DNA from 3 places in the Spirillospora sp. CA-108201 genome. Region 2 is predicted to be linked to each of the others. Evidence: riboswitches for the same ligand, from Rfam matches in the RefSeq annotation. Region 2 holds a riboswitch; each other region holds the start of a gene.
What was found. Region 2 has a riboswitch for thiamine pyrophosphate ahead of thiC (phosphomethylpyrimidine synthase ThiC). Riboswitches for the same ligand answer to the same signal wherever they lie in the genome.

Region 1 (4,886 bases), 4.3 Mb from region 2:
GTTCACCACCGCGGCCCTGGCCGGGATCGTCAACGGCAAGCGCAGCCAGATCAAGGGCCTGCTGCGCGACCAGAAGGTGATCGCCGGGATCGGCAACGCCTACTCCGACGAGGTGCTGCACGTCGCCGGGATGTCCCCGTTCAAGATCGCTTCCTCGCTGACCGAGGAGGACGTCGCCGTCCTGCACGAGGCGATCGTCACCACGCTGCGGGACGCGGTGGAGCGCTCGCGCGGCCTGGAGGCGCAGGACCTCAAGGGCGAGAAGAAGACCGGCCTGCGGGTGCACGGGCGTGCGGGCCAGAAATGCCCGGTGTGCGGTGACACGGTGCGCGAGGTGTCGTTCGCCGATTCGGCGCTCCAGTACTGCCCCACCTGCCAGACGGGCGGCAAGCCCCTCGCCGACCGCCGCATGTCCCGCCTCCTCAAGTAGCGGCGGGCGGTTCCGGCTGTGGCCGGGACGGCCTACGGCCCCGCGCCCGCGGCGCCCGGCTACGGCGGCTACCCGGCACCCGGCCACGGCGGCTACCCCGCGCCGCAGCAGGGCGGCTACCCGGTTCCGCAGCAGGGCGGCTCCCCCGCGCCGCAGCAGCCGCAGCACCAGCGGCCGCCGCAGCAGCCCGCCGACCTGTACGGGTCGCCGATCCTCGTCTACGACCAGCCGGCGCAGTTCTTCTCGACCGAGGCCAACTACACGATCTGGAGCCCGCAGGGGCAGCCCGCGGCGTACGTCCGGGAAGAGGGCGTGAGCGGCGCGAAGAAGGCCCTGCGCGTCATGAACCAGAACAGCCAGACCCAGGCGGAGCGCAAGCTGTCGATCCTCCGCCCGGACGGCATGCCGTACTTCCTGTTCTACAAGCCGTACGGGTTCGTGGGCACGCCCACGATGCAGGTGCTGACCCCGCAGGGCGGGCTGATCGGGTACCTGCGCAAGCGGGCGATGCGCGGCTGGGAGATCCTCGACCCCTGCGAGCGGCAGTTCGGCTACTACGAGCTGCTGAGCGGCCGGATCACCGACTGGCAGCAGCAGGAGCTCGCCCGGATCCAGCGCGGCTTCGCCGGGATGGGCGATCTCTTCTCCCAGGTGTTCACCGGGGCCGACCGCTACGTCCTGCGCATGCACGTCCAGCCGCAGGAGCCGATGCGCACGCTCGTGCTGGCCTGCCCGCTGGCGTTCGACACCGCCGTCTCCCAGAACCGGAGCGTCGGCGGCCTGTTCTGACCGCCCGCCGTCCGCGCCGGGGGACGGGTCAGGCCCCGGCGGGCGCCGGGGCCTGACGTCGGAGTGGTGAACCGGGCCGGAACGGGGATGGCCGGTTCGGATGGATCGATGGAGTGGGACGGGTCAGCGGACCTTCGGGACGTTGCCGAAGACGGGGCCGATCTGGCTCCAGCGGTGCAGCTGGCAGCCGTCATCGCGGGTGAACGTGGTGTCGATCCGCTTGCCCTGCCAGGTGCCCTTGACCGTGGCGATCTCCGGACCGCCGTAGATCTTGGTGCACATCTGGTCCTTGGGGACGGGTTGGAAGGGTTCCTTGACCTTGGTGAGCGCCGCGCAGGCGCCCGCCGCCTGGGGATGGTCTCCGCCGGGCGGGTCGCAGGTCAGCCGCCAGGTCTTGGCGGGCGCCTCCTTGGAGGCCTTGACCTGCACGGTGAGCGTTTCCGCCGAGGAGCCGGACGGCTGCACGGACGTCGTGCCCGAAGGCGCTCCGGCGGAGTTTCCGTTTGCCTGTTCGTCGCCGCAGGCGGCCGTGGACAGGAGCATGGCCAGCCCGGGCGCCGCGAAAAGGAGCGTCCGATACCGCATGCGTGATTCGACGCAGGGGGGCTTCGCGCGGTTCCATGGAGGTGTGATGAATTTCGGGGAAGACGTACCGGCCGTGGTCGCCGCGGACGTTCCGCAGGACGGCTACCTGCTGGACGTCCGGGAGCAGGACGAGTGGGACGCGGGCCACGCGCCCGCCGCGGTCCACATCCCCATGCGCCAGCTCGGCGACCGCGCGGGGGAGGTCCCGCGCGACCGGGAGGTCTACGTGATCTGCCGGTCCGGGGCGCGGTCCGCGCAGGTCACGTCCGCGCTGAACCAGGCCGGGTGGCTGGCGAGGAACGTCGGCGACGGCATGCACGGGTGGGCCGACGCCGGGCGTCCGATGGAGGGCGCGGGCGACGGACCGCCCTACGTCGCGTGATCTGACCGGCCGTCGAGGGATCTGACCCGGATGCCCTCTTTTGGGGCGTGACGGGCGGTTGTACGATCGGGCCTGACCGATACCCGCGGGAGCTCGGGCCACAGCCGGGCTGAGAGGGCGGCCTTCGAGGCGTCGCCGACCGCATGAACCTGTCCGGGTAATGCCGGCGTAGGGAGCGTGTCCCGTGACGTCCGATGTCGAAAAGCGCCCGCAGGGCGAGCGCGCCCGCGACGAGGTCCCGTTCACCCTCGACGAGCCCGCCCCCAAGGTCCTCGGATTCTGGGACCAGAGCGCCTTCTGGGGGAACCTCGGCGTCAGCCTCCTGGCCTTCTCCGGCGCCTACACCGTCCTCGCGCCGGACGCCGACGGCCGGCCGACGATCTCGATCATGGCGGGCATCGTCGCGATGGCCGTCGGGACGGCCCTCGGCGGGCTGATGCTCGGCCTCGCCGCCGTGCCCGGCGCGCGCACCGGGCAGCCGGCGATGGTGCTGCTGCGCGGCCTGTTCGGCGCGAAGCTGTCGTACGCGCCGACCGTCCTCAACATCGCCCAGCTCGTCGGCTGGGGGACGTTCGAGCTGATCGTCATCGCCGACGCGGCCCGCGAGCTGTGGGACGGCGTCCCGCGCTGGGGCTACGTGGTCGCCGCCGGCGCGCTCACGACCGTGCTGACGGTCTGGCCGCTCGGCTCGGTCCGGCTGCTGCGCCGCTACGTGACCGTCGCGGTGGCGGTCGCGCTCGTGTACTTCTACGTCCGGCTCGTCCGGGAGCCGCTGCCCGACCTGACGGAGGGCTCGTGGGGCGGGTTCTGGCTCGGCGCGGACGCCGCGCTGGCCGTGTCGATCTCCTGGGTCCCGGTCGCCGCCGACTACACCCGGCACGCGCGCACCGAGCGGGGGGCGTTCGGCGCCGCGGCCGTCGGCTACTCCGTCACGCAGATCGTCGCCTACGTCCTCGGGCTGCTCGCGCTGGCGCTGGTCGCGGGCGACTCCGGCAGGATCTTCGACCCGTTCCTCGGCGCCTCGCTGGGCGTGGTGTTCTTCGCGGTGTTCGTGCTGCGGGAGGCCGACCAGTCGTTCGCCGACACCTACTCCACGGCGGTGTCGATCCAGAACCTGTTCCCCCGGGCCGACCGCCGGGTGCTGAGCGTCGCCCTCGGCATCGGCATCACCGTGCTCGCGCTGGTGCTGGACATCGGCGACTACGCCGGCTTCCTGTCGCTGATCGGGTCGGTGTTCGTGCCGATGCTCGGCGTCCTGGCCGCCGACTTCTTCCTCGGCCGCCGCCGGGCGGGCGGCTGGGACGTCTCGCGGACGGCGCCGTCCCGCTGGGGCATGATCGGGGCATGGGCGGTCGGGTTCGTCGTCTACCAACTCGTCAACCCGGGAACGGTCGCCCGCTGGGCCGGTTTCTGGTCCGGCGTCCGGGACGCGCTGCACTTCACGCCGCAGACGTGGATGAGCGCCTCGCTGCTGTCGTTCCTGGTGGCAGGGGTCGCGGCCCTGCTCATCGGTAGGCTTACCAGACGGTAAGGTTTGGGTCGAAAGCAAGTTTCGGCGCAAGTTGCCCGGCGGTGGGCCGGAGTCCGGTGGCACGATGACAGACGTGTATGAGCACGTGCACGATCCGATCGCGCGGGCCGTCATCGAGAGCGCCGCCGACGCGATCGTGGCCGTGGACCAGCGGCACCGGGTCACCGTGTGGAACCCGGCGGCCGAGCGCATGTTCGGCTGGACGGCCGAGCAGGTGCTCGGCCGGGTCCCGCCCATCGTCCCCGACGAGCTCAAGGCCGAGCACAACGCCGTCCAGGAGAGGCTCCTCACCCGGCGCGGCGGCGAGGGCGACGGCGGGCAGATCTCGATCGCCACCCGCCGCTTCCACCGCGACGGCCGGCTCATCGACGTGCGCATCGACACGAGTCTGCTGAAGGACCCGAACGGCACGCTGCTCGGCTGGGTCGGGGTGTACCACCCCGTCGAGGACGACGAGATCCTCCAGCACCGGATGACCGAGCGGGCCCGGCTCGTCCGGCGGCTGAACGACATCGTCGCCGACCTCGGCGCCGAACTCGACCTCGCCGTGGTGCTCGACCGGATCACCTCCGCGCTCATCGAGCTGACCGGCGCCGACGCCGGCGGATTCGTCAAGATCGAGGGCGAGCGGCTGCGGCTGGTCAGCATGTCCGGGCTGCCGGAGCGGATGCGCGGCCGGCGCGCCGAGCTGCGGCCGAGCCTGGTCGGGGAGCTGCTGCGGTCGGGCAAGACCGTCAAGCTCGCGACGGGCGAGCGGCGCCTCGGCGACCTGATCTGGTCGGAGCTGCCCGGCCTGCACACGATCGCCCTCGGCCTGTCGTACCTGCAGAACCGGCCGTACGGCGCGCTGTACGCGCTCTTCTCCGGCCGCAAGGTCGGGCACACCGAGCTCGAACTGCTGGAACTGCTCGCCGGGCACGCCGGCGTCGCGGTCGGCAACGCCGTCGCCTACGCGGAGGTCGTCCGGCAGCGGGCGCACGAGCGCGCCGTCATCGACTCCAGCGCCGACGGCATCGCGGTGCTGGACCACGACCTCGTCGTCCGGCACTGGAACAACGCCGCGCACACCCTGACCGGCATCCCGCCGGAGGAGGCGATCGGGCGCCCGCTGCCGTTCGGCATGCCCGCGCTCGGCGAGATGCTCACGTTCCGCCTGGAGTCGGGGACGT
Region 2 (4,886 bases):
CCCCCGAGGACCCGTATCCCGTCTGGACCGGCCCGGACGGCGCCGTCACAGTGGCGCCGCTGTTCATCCTGTACGACTACACGTTCCGGCCCGACGGGACGTCCAGCAAGGAAGAGGCCCTTGAGGCCGCGCACGAGGCCGGCGTCGTGTGCACCGACGAGGTCTACCTGCACCCCGACCCCTATCCCGGCCGCGACGCCTGGTGCGACGCCAGGATCGCCTACACCGAGCGACGCCTGTCCGACCTGGCACCCGGGACGCGGACCGTGCTCGTCAACCACTGGCCGCTCGTCCGCGAACCCACCCGCGTCCTCTGGTACCCGGAGTTCGCCCAGTGGTGCGGCACCGAGCGCACCGCCGACTGGCACGGCCGGTTCGGGGCGGTGTCCGTCGTGTACGGGCACCTGCACATCCCCAGGACGATCTGGACCGGCGGCGTGCCGCACATCGAGGTGTCGGTCGGCTACCCGCGCGAGTGGCGCCGGCGCGGCGACGCGCCGCCCGGCCCCCGCCGGATCCTGCCCGTCCCCGAGACGAGCTGACCGGGCCCTAGCTGACCGGCCCCTGGCGGACCCCGCCCGGCGCCACGCCGGCGGCGCTGAGCGACAGCAGCCGGGCGGCGGCGTCCGGGTCGCGCTCGGCGACCGTCGCGATCGCGCCCGCGAGCCGCAGCACGTCGCCGAACGCCGCGCCGGCGGGCGCGTCCCCGGCGCGCTGCGCGCGGACGAGCAGCGCTTCGCCCGCCTCGGACATGGCCGCCCGGGAGCCGAAGGGGTCCAGCCGGGGGTCGCGCAGCGACACCATCGCCGAGGCCGCCATGCCCGGGAAGGCGGTGATCTCCGAGACGAACGTCCGGAGCCAGGTCAGCAGGGCCTCGCCGGGGAAGGGGGAGTCCAGCAGGTCGCGGGCGGCCGAGGCCAGTCCGGTGTAGACGTCGGCGAGCACCGCCTCCAGGAGGTCCTGGCGGGTGGGGAAGTGGCGGTAGAGCGTGCCGATGCCGACGCCCGCGAGCCGCGCGACGCCCTCGAGGGAGGCGCCCGCGCCCTGGGCCTGGAAGGTCTCGCGCGCCGCGGCGAGCAGCCGCGCGCGATTGCGGCGCACGTCGGCCCGCACCGGGCGCGCCCTCGGCGTGTCGTCGCTGGTCACCTGCGTCTTCGATCCTTCCCGGGGGTGGAACGGGCCTGCGGCGATCGGGAGGATCCGCGGCTTTGGAACGGTCCTTAGATTCTATCCGCGTCGCCGCCGCGACCCGCGCCCGGATGCGCCCGGACCCGCCGCGCGCCCTGCGCGGCGGGTCCGGCCGCGGCCCCCCGGGGGCGGTCAGGCGTCGGCGCGCGTGACCGGGAGGTTCAGCCGGCCGCCGGCGGCCCTGAACTCCTCGGCCTTCTCCCGCATCCCGGCGGCGAGGGCCTCCCCGTCGGCGAGGCCGCGCTCGGCCGCGAACCGCCGCACGTCCCGCGTGATCTTCATGGAGCAGAAGTGCGGGCCGCACATCGAGCAGAAGTGCGCGGTCTTCGCCGGCGCCGCCGGGAGCGTCGCGTCATGGAAGGCGCGGGCGGTGCCCGGGTCCAGGGACAGGTTGAACTGGTCCTCCCAGCGGAAGTCGAACCGCGCCTCCGACAGCGCGTCGTCCCACGCCTGCGCGCCGGGATGGCCCTTGGCGAGGTCGGCGGCGTGCGCCGCGATCTTGTAGGCGATCACGCCGGCCTTGACGTCCTCGCGGTCCGGCAGCCCGAGATGCTCCTTCGGGGTGACATAGCAGAGCATCGCGGTGCCGTGCCAGCCGATCATCGCCGCGCCGATGGCCGAGGTGATGTGGTCGTAGCCGGGCGCGATGTCGGTGGTCAGCGGTCCGAGCGTGTAGAAGGGCGCCCCGTCGCACCACTCCTGCTGCAGGTCCACGTTCTCCTTGATCTTGTGCATCGGGACGTGCCCGGGGCCCTCGTTCATCACCTGGTTGCCGAACCGCGCCGCGATCCGCGTCAGCTCGCCCTGGGTGCGCAGCTCGGCGAACTGGGCCTCGTCGTTGGCGTCCGCAATGGAGCCGGGCCGCAGCCCGTCCCCGAGCGACCAGGTCACGTCGTAGGCGGCGAAGATCTCGCACAGCTCCTCGAAGCGGGTGTAGAGGAAGTTCTCCTCGTGGTGCGCCAGGCACCACGCCGCCATGATCGATCCGCCCCGCGACACGATCCCCGTCCTGCGCCGCGCCGTCAGCGGCACGTAGGACAGCAGCACCCCGGCGTGGACGGTCATGTAGTCCACCCCCTGCTCCGCCTGCTCGATCACGGTGTCGCGGAAGACCTCGTAGGTGAGCTCCGCGGGGTCGCCGCCGACCTTCTCCACCGCCTGGTACAGCGGGACGGTCCCGACCGGCACGGGCGAGTTGCGCAGGATCCACTCGCGCGTGGTGTGGATGTCGCGGCCCGTCGACAGATCCATGATCGTGTCGGCGCCCCAGCGGGTCGCCCAGGTCATCTTCTCGACCTCGTCCTCGATCGAGGAGGCGACCGCCGAGTTGCCGATGTTGGCGTTGACCTTGACGAGGAAGTTGCGCCCGATGACCATCGGCTCGATCTCGGGATGGTTGACGTTGGCGGGCAGCACCGCGCGCCCGGCGGCGAGCTCGTCGCGGACGAACTCGGGGGCCACGCCCTCGCGCAGCGCGGCGAACTCCATCTCCGGCGTGATCTCCCCGCGCCGCGCGTAGGCGCGCTGGGTCACCGCGCCGCCGGTGGCGCGCCGCGGGCGCCGCGGCAGGGCGCCCTCGCCGTCGGCCAGGGGGAGGCGTCCTCCCGCGCCCCCGGGCGGCGCGGGGGACGACGGCCGGCGCCCGTCGTCCTCGGGGCGCGCCGCCCGCCCCTCGTAGGGGGCGGTGTCGCCGCGCTCGGCGATCCAGGCCTCCCGCAGCGGCGGCAGCCCCCCGCGTACGTCGGTCTGCTGCTCGGGGTCGGTGTACGGCCCTGACGTGTCGTACAGGACGACGGCGTCGCCGTTGGTCAGCGGCACCTCCCGCATCGGGACCCGGATCTCCGGGCGGGAGCCCTGGAGGTAGGTCTTGCGGGCAGCTGGAACCACAGGTTCGGTCATGACGACTCGATCTCTCCCTACGCCGGCATTACCCGGTCAGGTTCATGCGGTCAGCGGCCGTCCCAGCCGCTATCTCAGCCCGGTTCGCCGGGCCCCCGCGATCTGTCGCCACGACGTTAACCCGGGCCGCCCCGGTTGCCGCAACCGCCGCCCATGGGCTAGAACGCGCCCGCGCGGAGCGCGACGGGCAGGGCGAGGACCAGGGTGCGGAGCGGCTCCGGGGCGGACGGCGACCGCTCCAGCTCCACGGGGGCCCCGCCGTCGCCGCCGCCGTTCCGCAGCGTGGCGGAGCGGCGGCCGTCGATGCCGGTGACGACGTGGCCGTCGGCCGTCGCGCGGGTGCTGCCGAGAAGCGTCCCGCCGGTGGTGTGGAAGGACGGCTCGCGGCTGCCGCGCACGTATCCGAGGGGGCGGCCGTCCGCGTCGAGGACGCGCACGCGGTCGCGGCCCGGCAGCCGGGACGGGCCCCGGACCACCAGCAGCACCGAGGCATGGGGGTCGCGCAGCACGATGGTCCGGCCGCCGCTCCGTCCGCAGGGCACGGCGAGGACCGCGCCGGCGCCCGGTTCGCGGTACCGGCCCGCGCCGTCCACGACGACGTGGCGGGCTCGGACCAGGGCGCCGTCCTGAGGCGGCGGCACCTCCCCGCCCTCGTCGTCGACGACGCACCAGCGGGCGCCGAGGACGTCCGCGGTCGCGGTCCGGACGGCCGGGAGCCAGCCGGACGGAAGCGACCCGCCCCTGAGCAGGGTCGCCGACCTCCCGTCGACCTCGGCGACGGCCTCGACGCCCGGCGCCCGCTCCGGGTCGAACCAGAGCGTCCACACCGGGTCGCCGACGGGCCACCTGATCCCCACCGCGTCCACGGCCTCGGCCGGGACGGCGGCCTCACGCCCGCCGCGGCGCAGGCCCACGCCCTTCTCGCCGATGGTCACGATCAGGCGGGTCCGGTGCAGGCGGGCGGCCCAGAGGGCGGCGAGGAGGCAGCCGACGCCGCAGAGCGCCAGGGCCTGGCGGGCCCGGTCGGGCTCGAAGATCACGAGGGCGGCGCCGGCCGCCGCCGCGGCGAGCAGGACGCGCAGCGGCCGCCGGTAGGCGCGCGCGCCCAGCGTCATCCGGAGTTCGGGCGGGGGGACGGCGGGCGGGGGGACAGAAGGCGGGGGGACGGACAACTGTCGGCCCTTCGTGACGGGGTCTGCAGAACTATAGGACGGGCCTCCGGCCCCGCCGAGGGCTGCCCGAGAAGATCATCCGGCCGGGGCGCCGGCCGCTGCGCGGAGATCGCGCCGGTGGGGGACAATGGGCGCGTGCTGACGGTGCCCCGGGTCGACGTGACGGTGAAGGACGCCCTCGCGGCGTCGGCGCTGGCGGGGGCCGCGGCCGCGGCCGCCCTGCTGTGGCCGGGCGTCCGGGACCTGGACGCGGCGGGCGCGCTGCTGCTGGTCGCGGCGCATGTCCCGCTCGCGGTGATCCGGCGGTGGCCGACCCCGGCCCTGCTCGCGCTGGTGGTCCTGGTGCTGCCCTACCACCTGGCGCAGTACCAGCACCACGCGCTGGTGCCCGCCGAGGTGGTCGCGCTGTTCGCCTACGCGGTGCTCGGGCGCCGGGTGCGCCTCGTCCTCGGCGTCGTCGCGTTCCTGCTCACCGTCTGCGTGGTCGGCATGGCGATGCGGGCGGGCGGCGGCTCCCTGCGCGAGCAGATCGCGGTGATCGAGGCCGTGGTGTCGGTCGTCATCGCCGTCCAGGTGTGGCGGGTGCACCGGGCGCGGCTCGCGACGATCACCGAGCGGGCCGAGCGC
Region 3 (4,886 bases), 1.4 Mb from region 2:
TCCAGCTTGACCCAGTTCGTCCCGAGCGCCTCCCGGGCGAGCTTGGCCGTCAGGACGGCCTCGCCCGCGGTGAAGCAGCCGGCGGTGTTCGGCAGCACACGGATGCCGCACTCGGTCAGCACGTCCAGCACCGAGCCGCGCGCGGACGGGTCCACCCGGCGCATCGCGACCGTGGTGAGCGCCGTCCCGGACGCGGTCAGCGCCTCGCGCAGCACCGCCATGCTGGGCGCCCCGCCCGTTCCCATGATCAGCCGCGAGCCCAGCTCCTCGCCCGCGATGACCAGCCCGTCGGTGTCGTTCATCCTCAGCCTCCCTGGACCGCGGTCAGCACTTCGATGCGGTCGGCGTCCCGCAGGGGCGTGGTCGCCCACGCCGAGCGCCGGACGACCTCGTCGTTCAGCGCCGCCGCCACGCCCGTCGCGGCGGCCGTGACGGACGCGACGACCTCGGCCACGCTCGCGCCGTCGGGCAGCTCGCGCGGCTCACCGTTGACGATCACCTTCATGCGCTCACCTCGGGGGAGAAGCGGTCGGGGGCGAACGGCCCGGCGACCTCGGGGACGGGCCCGTCCAGCAGCATCGCGGACAGGATGTCGGCGCTCACCGGCGTGAGCAGGATGCCGTTGCGGAAGTGCCCGGTGCCGACGAGCAGCCCGGGCAGCGCGGTCGGCCCCATCACCGGCGCGTTGTCGGGGGAGCCGGGCCGCAGCCCGGCGGTGACCTCGGCGAACTCCAGCTCGGTGATGCCCGGCAGCAGCTCGCGGGCGTCGCGCAGCAGCTCCCACAGCCCGCCCGCGGTGACGCGCGTGTCGAAGCCCAGCTCCTCCTGCGTGGCGCCGAGGACGATCTCCCCGTCCGCGCGCGGCACCAGGTAGACCGACGAGCCCCGGACGAGGCCGCGGGTCGAGCGCCGCAGGAAGGGCGTGCGGGTGCGCAGCCGGATCACCTGGCCCTTGACCGGGCGGACGGGTGGAACGGTCCCGGGGGGCAGGCCGCCGAGGTCGCCCGACCACGGCCCGGCCGCCAGCAGCACCCGGTCCGCGCGGATCACGGTGCCGTCGTCCAGTCCCACGCCGGCGGCGGCGTCGTTCTCGACGACGACGCGCTCGGCCCGGCGCCGGACGAGCCGGACCCCCAGCCGCTCGCACGCCGCCAGCAGCGCCGGGGCGAGCCTGCGGGGGTCGACCGAGCCGTCCTCGGGGGCGAGCAGGCCGCCGCGCACGCCGGGCGCGAGCATCGGCTCCAGCCGCCGGCACTCGCGGCCGGTGAGCGCCTCGGCGGGGATGCCCAGGTCCTCCTGGAATCGGCGCAGGTCGTCCAGGTGCCGCAGGTCGTCGGAGTCGAAGGCGACCTCGATGATCCCGTCGGTGCGGTAGCCGGTCTCCAGCCCGGTCAGCTCCTCCAGTTCGGCGACGAACGCGCCGTACCGGTCGCGGGAGGCGAGGCCGAGCCGCAGCAGCGGCTCCTCGCCGTAGGTCAGCTCGCTGACCGGGGTGAGCATGCCCGCCGCGACGGAGGAGGCCCCGGACGCGGGCGCGGGGTCGACGAGGGTGACGGCGGCGCCGCCGGCGGCGGTGCGCCAGGCGGTGGCCAGGCCGACCACCCCGGCGCCGATGATGACGATCTGCATGCGCGCTCCCTTCGCCGGCATGATCCGGATCAGGTCGTGGCGGTCGGCGGCCCGTTCAGCCGCCCTCTCAGCCCGGTCGCACCGGACTCCCGCGCTCTGTGCTGTTCTGCTGTGCCGTTCTCCCGCCCCCACCTTACGACCTCGGCGAACCGGGCAACTGCCTGGACACCTGTCCACCCCTGGATCGCCGCCCGTTAGGGTGACCCCATGGAGAGGGTCATCGTCGTGGGCGGCGGGCTGGCCGGCGTGCGCGCCGTGGAGGCCCTGCGGAGCAAGGGGTACGAGGGCGCGCTGACCCTCGTGTCGGCGGAGCGGCACCGGCCCTACGACCGGCCGCCGCTGTCGAAGGCCGTCCTCGCGGGCGAGTCCGACGACACGACCGTCGACGCCGACTGGGACGCGCTGCGCTGCGAACTGCTGCTCGGCGAGCGCGCCACCGGCCTGCGGCTGGACGAGCCCGGACGCGGCGGGACGGTGGCGTCCACGGCGGGCGACCTGCCCTTCGACGGGCTCGTCATCGCGACCGGCGCGGCTCCGATCACGCTGCCGGGGGAGGGCCGCCAGCACGTGCTGCGCACCGTCGACGACGCCCGCGATCTGCGCGCCCGGCTCACCGCGGGCGCCCGCATCGTGATCGTCGGGGCGGGCTGGATCGGCGCCGAGGTCGCCACCGCCGCGGCCCGCCGCGGATGCGAGGTCACCGTCGTGGAGGCCGCCGACACCCCGCTGGCGGGCGCGATCGGGCCCGAGGTCGGCGCGCTCACCGCCCCCTGGTACACCGAGGCCGGCGTCGGGCTGCGGACCGGGATCAAGGTCGCGGAGGTGCGCGACGGCGGTCTCGCCCTCGCCGGGGGCGGCCGCGTCGAGGCCGACGAGGTGGTCGTCGGCGTCGGGGTCCGGCCCGTCCTGTCGTGGCTGGAGGGCTCCGGGCTGCTGCTGGAGCGCGGCGTCGTCACCGACGGCTCGTTCCGGACCTACATGGGCGAGGAGGACGCGGGGGCGCGGCGCCCCGACGTCGTGGCGGTCGGCGACTGCGCCGCCTGGTGGTCGCGCCGCTACGGGCGGCGGCTCCTCGTCGAGCACTGGGACACCGCGCTGAACGCGCCCGAGGTCGCCGCCGCGACGCTCCTCGGCGGGGACGCCGAGTACGACGCCGCCCCGTACTTCTGGTCGGAGCAGTTCGGTCGCATGGTCCAGTACGCGGGCGACCACTCGGCGTCCGAGCGGCTCGTGCGCCGGGGCGACCCGTCCGGCCGCAAGTGGGCGGCGGCGTGGCTGACCGGCGACCGCCTCGACGCGATCCTCACCGTCGACCGGCCCCGCGACCTGGTGCAGGCGAGGCGCGTGATCGCCGCGGGGACGCCGGTGGACCCGGAGATGATCGCCGATCCGGACGTGCCCGTCCGGCAGGCTGTTCGCGCAGAGCGATCGGAGAGGGCGTAACGGCTGTGCAGCGGGTTTGAGTCTTCCGAAGGCGTGGTAGCAAGGGGGCGTGACGCAGATGCACGCAACCGTTGACAGCGCACTGGACCCCCGCACCGACGCCCTGGCCGGCGAGTGGCTCTCCCTCCGGGAGACCGCCGAGAGACTCGGGATCAAGCCCAACCGGATCAAGCAGCTCATCCACGAGCACCGCATCCTCGCGGTGCGCCGGGGCGGGGAGCCGATGGTGCCCGCGGCCTTCATCAAGGACGGCCAGGTCATCAAGGGGCTCCCCGGCACGCTGACGCTCCTGTCGGACGCCGGCTTCGACGACGCCGAGACGATCCGGTGGCTGTTCACGGCCGACGACACCCTGCCGGGGACGCCGGTGGACGCGCTCACCGAGAACCGGGGGACCGAGGTCCGCCGCCGCGCCCAGGCGCTCGCCTTCTAGCCCGCCGCCGGCGGAGTACGACGCACGTGACACGATCGCGGAGTCGCGCGCGGCGGGTCACCCGCGCGCGCGACTCCGTGGTCATCTCTGGAAAGGACGTTCCCCGGCCGTGTCCAGGCACCTCCCCACCGAGCGCGCCGTGGCGCTGCGCGCCCGGCTGAGCCGCGCCCGCCTCTACCTCTGCACGGACGCGCGGGAGCGCCAGGGAGACCTGGCGGCCTTCCTGGACGCGGTGCTCGCGAACGGGGTCGACATCGTCCAGCTCCGCCAGAAGGGCCTGGAGGCCCGGCAGGAGACGGCCCACCTGGAGGTGTTCCGGGCGGCGTGCGAGCGGCACGGGGCGCTGCTGGCCGTCAACGACCGGGCCGACATCGCGCACGCGGTCGGCGCGGACGTCCTGCACCTCGGCCAGGACGACCTGCCGGTGCCCGCCGCCCGCGCGATCGTCGGCGGCGACATGCTGATCGGCCGGTCGACGCACTCGGGCGAGCAGGCGTCGGCGGCGGCCGCCGAGCCCGGCGCCGACTACTTCTGCGCGGGCCCGGTGTGGCCCACGCCGACCAAGCCCGGCCGCGCCGCCCCCGGCCCCAAGCTGCTGGAGTACGTCGCGGCGCAGCGCGTCGCGCGGCCGTGGTTCGCGATCGGCGGCATCGACCTCGGCACCCTCGACGAGGTCCTCGCCGCGGGCGCGGAGCGCGTCGTGGTGGTCCGGGCGATCACCGAGGCCGACGACCCGGGCGCCGCCGCGGCCCTGTTCGCGCGCCGCCTGGCCGCGCGGCCGCTCGGCGCCGCCTGACGCGCGGCGCGGTTTGACGCGGATCACGGTGCGGGCCGCGGCCCGGTCGCCGACAATGGGGATCATGAGCGTGGGACCCGACGACGACCGCGAGGTCGTCCTGGACGACGACATGGACGTCCTGCCGGACCAGACGTCCGACGACACCGACGCCGGATGGGGCGAGTGGCGCACGGGCGACGACGACGCGCGCCTGCTGGAGGACCGCCCCCCGCACTGGTGAGCGGCCGTCCGGGTCAGGGCAGGACGCAGCGTCAGGACAGGACGCAGCGTCAGGACAGGACACCGAGGAGGAACCCGGCGGCCACGACGGCGCCGAGCGCGACCATCATCCGCCACCGGTAGCGCGGGATCCGCGTCGGGCGCGGCTTCGGCGCCGGCGCCTGGCCCTCGCGCAGCGCCCGGACGATCTGCGGCGCGGTCGGGCGCGCGGCGGGGTTCTTGTCCAGGCAGCGCGCCGCGAGGTCGCCCAGCGGGCCCTCCATGTCGCCGAGGTCGGGCTTGCGGGACGTCACGCGCCGCATGACTGCGGCGCTCGGCCCGGTGCCGAACGGCGGGCGGCCCGTCGCGGCGAACGCCATCGAG

Region 1: another riboswitch for thiamine pyrophosphate. It lies ahead of ACQEU6_RS28615 (purine-cytosine permease family protein); the one in region 2 lies ahead of thiC (phosphomethylpyrimidine synthase ThiC).
Region 3: another riboswitch for thiamine pyrophosphate. It lies ahead of thiO (glycine oxidase ThiO); the one in region 2 lies ahead of thiC (phosphomethylpyrimidine synthase ThiC).

Annotation. Positions count from the first base shown of each region.
Region 1 is NZ_JBNJNE010000001.1:5,946,125-5,951,010, reverse strand. It holds gene ACQEU6_RS28635 (Fpg/Nei family DNA glycosylase) at 1-430, shown strand, start outside; gene ACQEU6_RS28630 (LURP-one-related/scramblase family protein) at 449-1,219, shown strand; gene ACQEU6_RS28625 (SSI family serine proteinase inhibitor) at 1,343-1,804, opposite strand; gene ACQEU6_RS28620 (rhodanese-like domain-containing protein) at 1,851-2,186, shown strand; TPP riboswitch at 2,262-2,378, shown strand; gene ACQEU6_RS28615 (purine-cytosine permease family protein) at 2,371-3,717, shown strand; gene ACQEU6_RS28610 (sensor histidine kinase) at 3,782-4,886, shown strand, end outside.
Region 2 is NZ_JBNJNE010000001.1:1,684,732-1,689,617, reverse strand. It holds gene ACQEU6_RS08290 (metallophosphoesterase family protein) at 1-542, shown strand, start outside; gene ACQEU6_RS08285 (TetR/AcrR family transcriptional regulator) at 550-1,146, opposite strand; gene thiC (phosphomethylpyrimidine synthase ThiC) at 1,321-3,087, opposite strand; TPP riboswitch at 3,083-3,196, opposite strand; gene ACQEU6_RS08275 (hypothetical protein) at 3,246-4,202, opposite strand; gene ACQEU6_RS08270 (sensor histidine kinase) at 4,395-4,886, shown strand, end outside.
Region 3 is NZ_JBNJNE010000001.1:3,073,897-3,078,782, reverse strand. It holds gene ACQEU6_RS15005 (thiazole synthase) at 1-302, opposite strand, end outside; gene thiS (sulfur carrier protein ThiS) at 305-505, opposite strand; gene thiO (glycine oxidase ThiO) at 502-1,629, opposite strand; TPP riboswitch at 1,619-1,732, opposite strand; gene ACQEU6_RS14990 (NAD(P)/FAD-dependent oxidoreductase) at 1,837-3,072, shown strand; gene ACQEU6_RS14985 (Rv2175c family DNA-binding protein) at 3,131-3,505, shown strand; gene thiE (thiamine phosphate synthase) at 3,615-4,301, shown strand; gene ACQEU6_RS14975 (hypothetical protein) at 4,366-4,524, shown strand; gene ACQEU6_RS14970 (serine/threonine-protein kinase) at 4,574-4,886, opposite strand, start outside.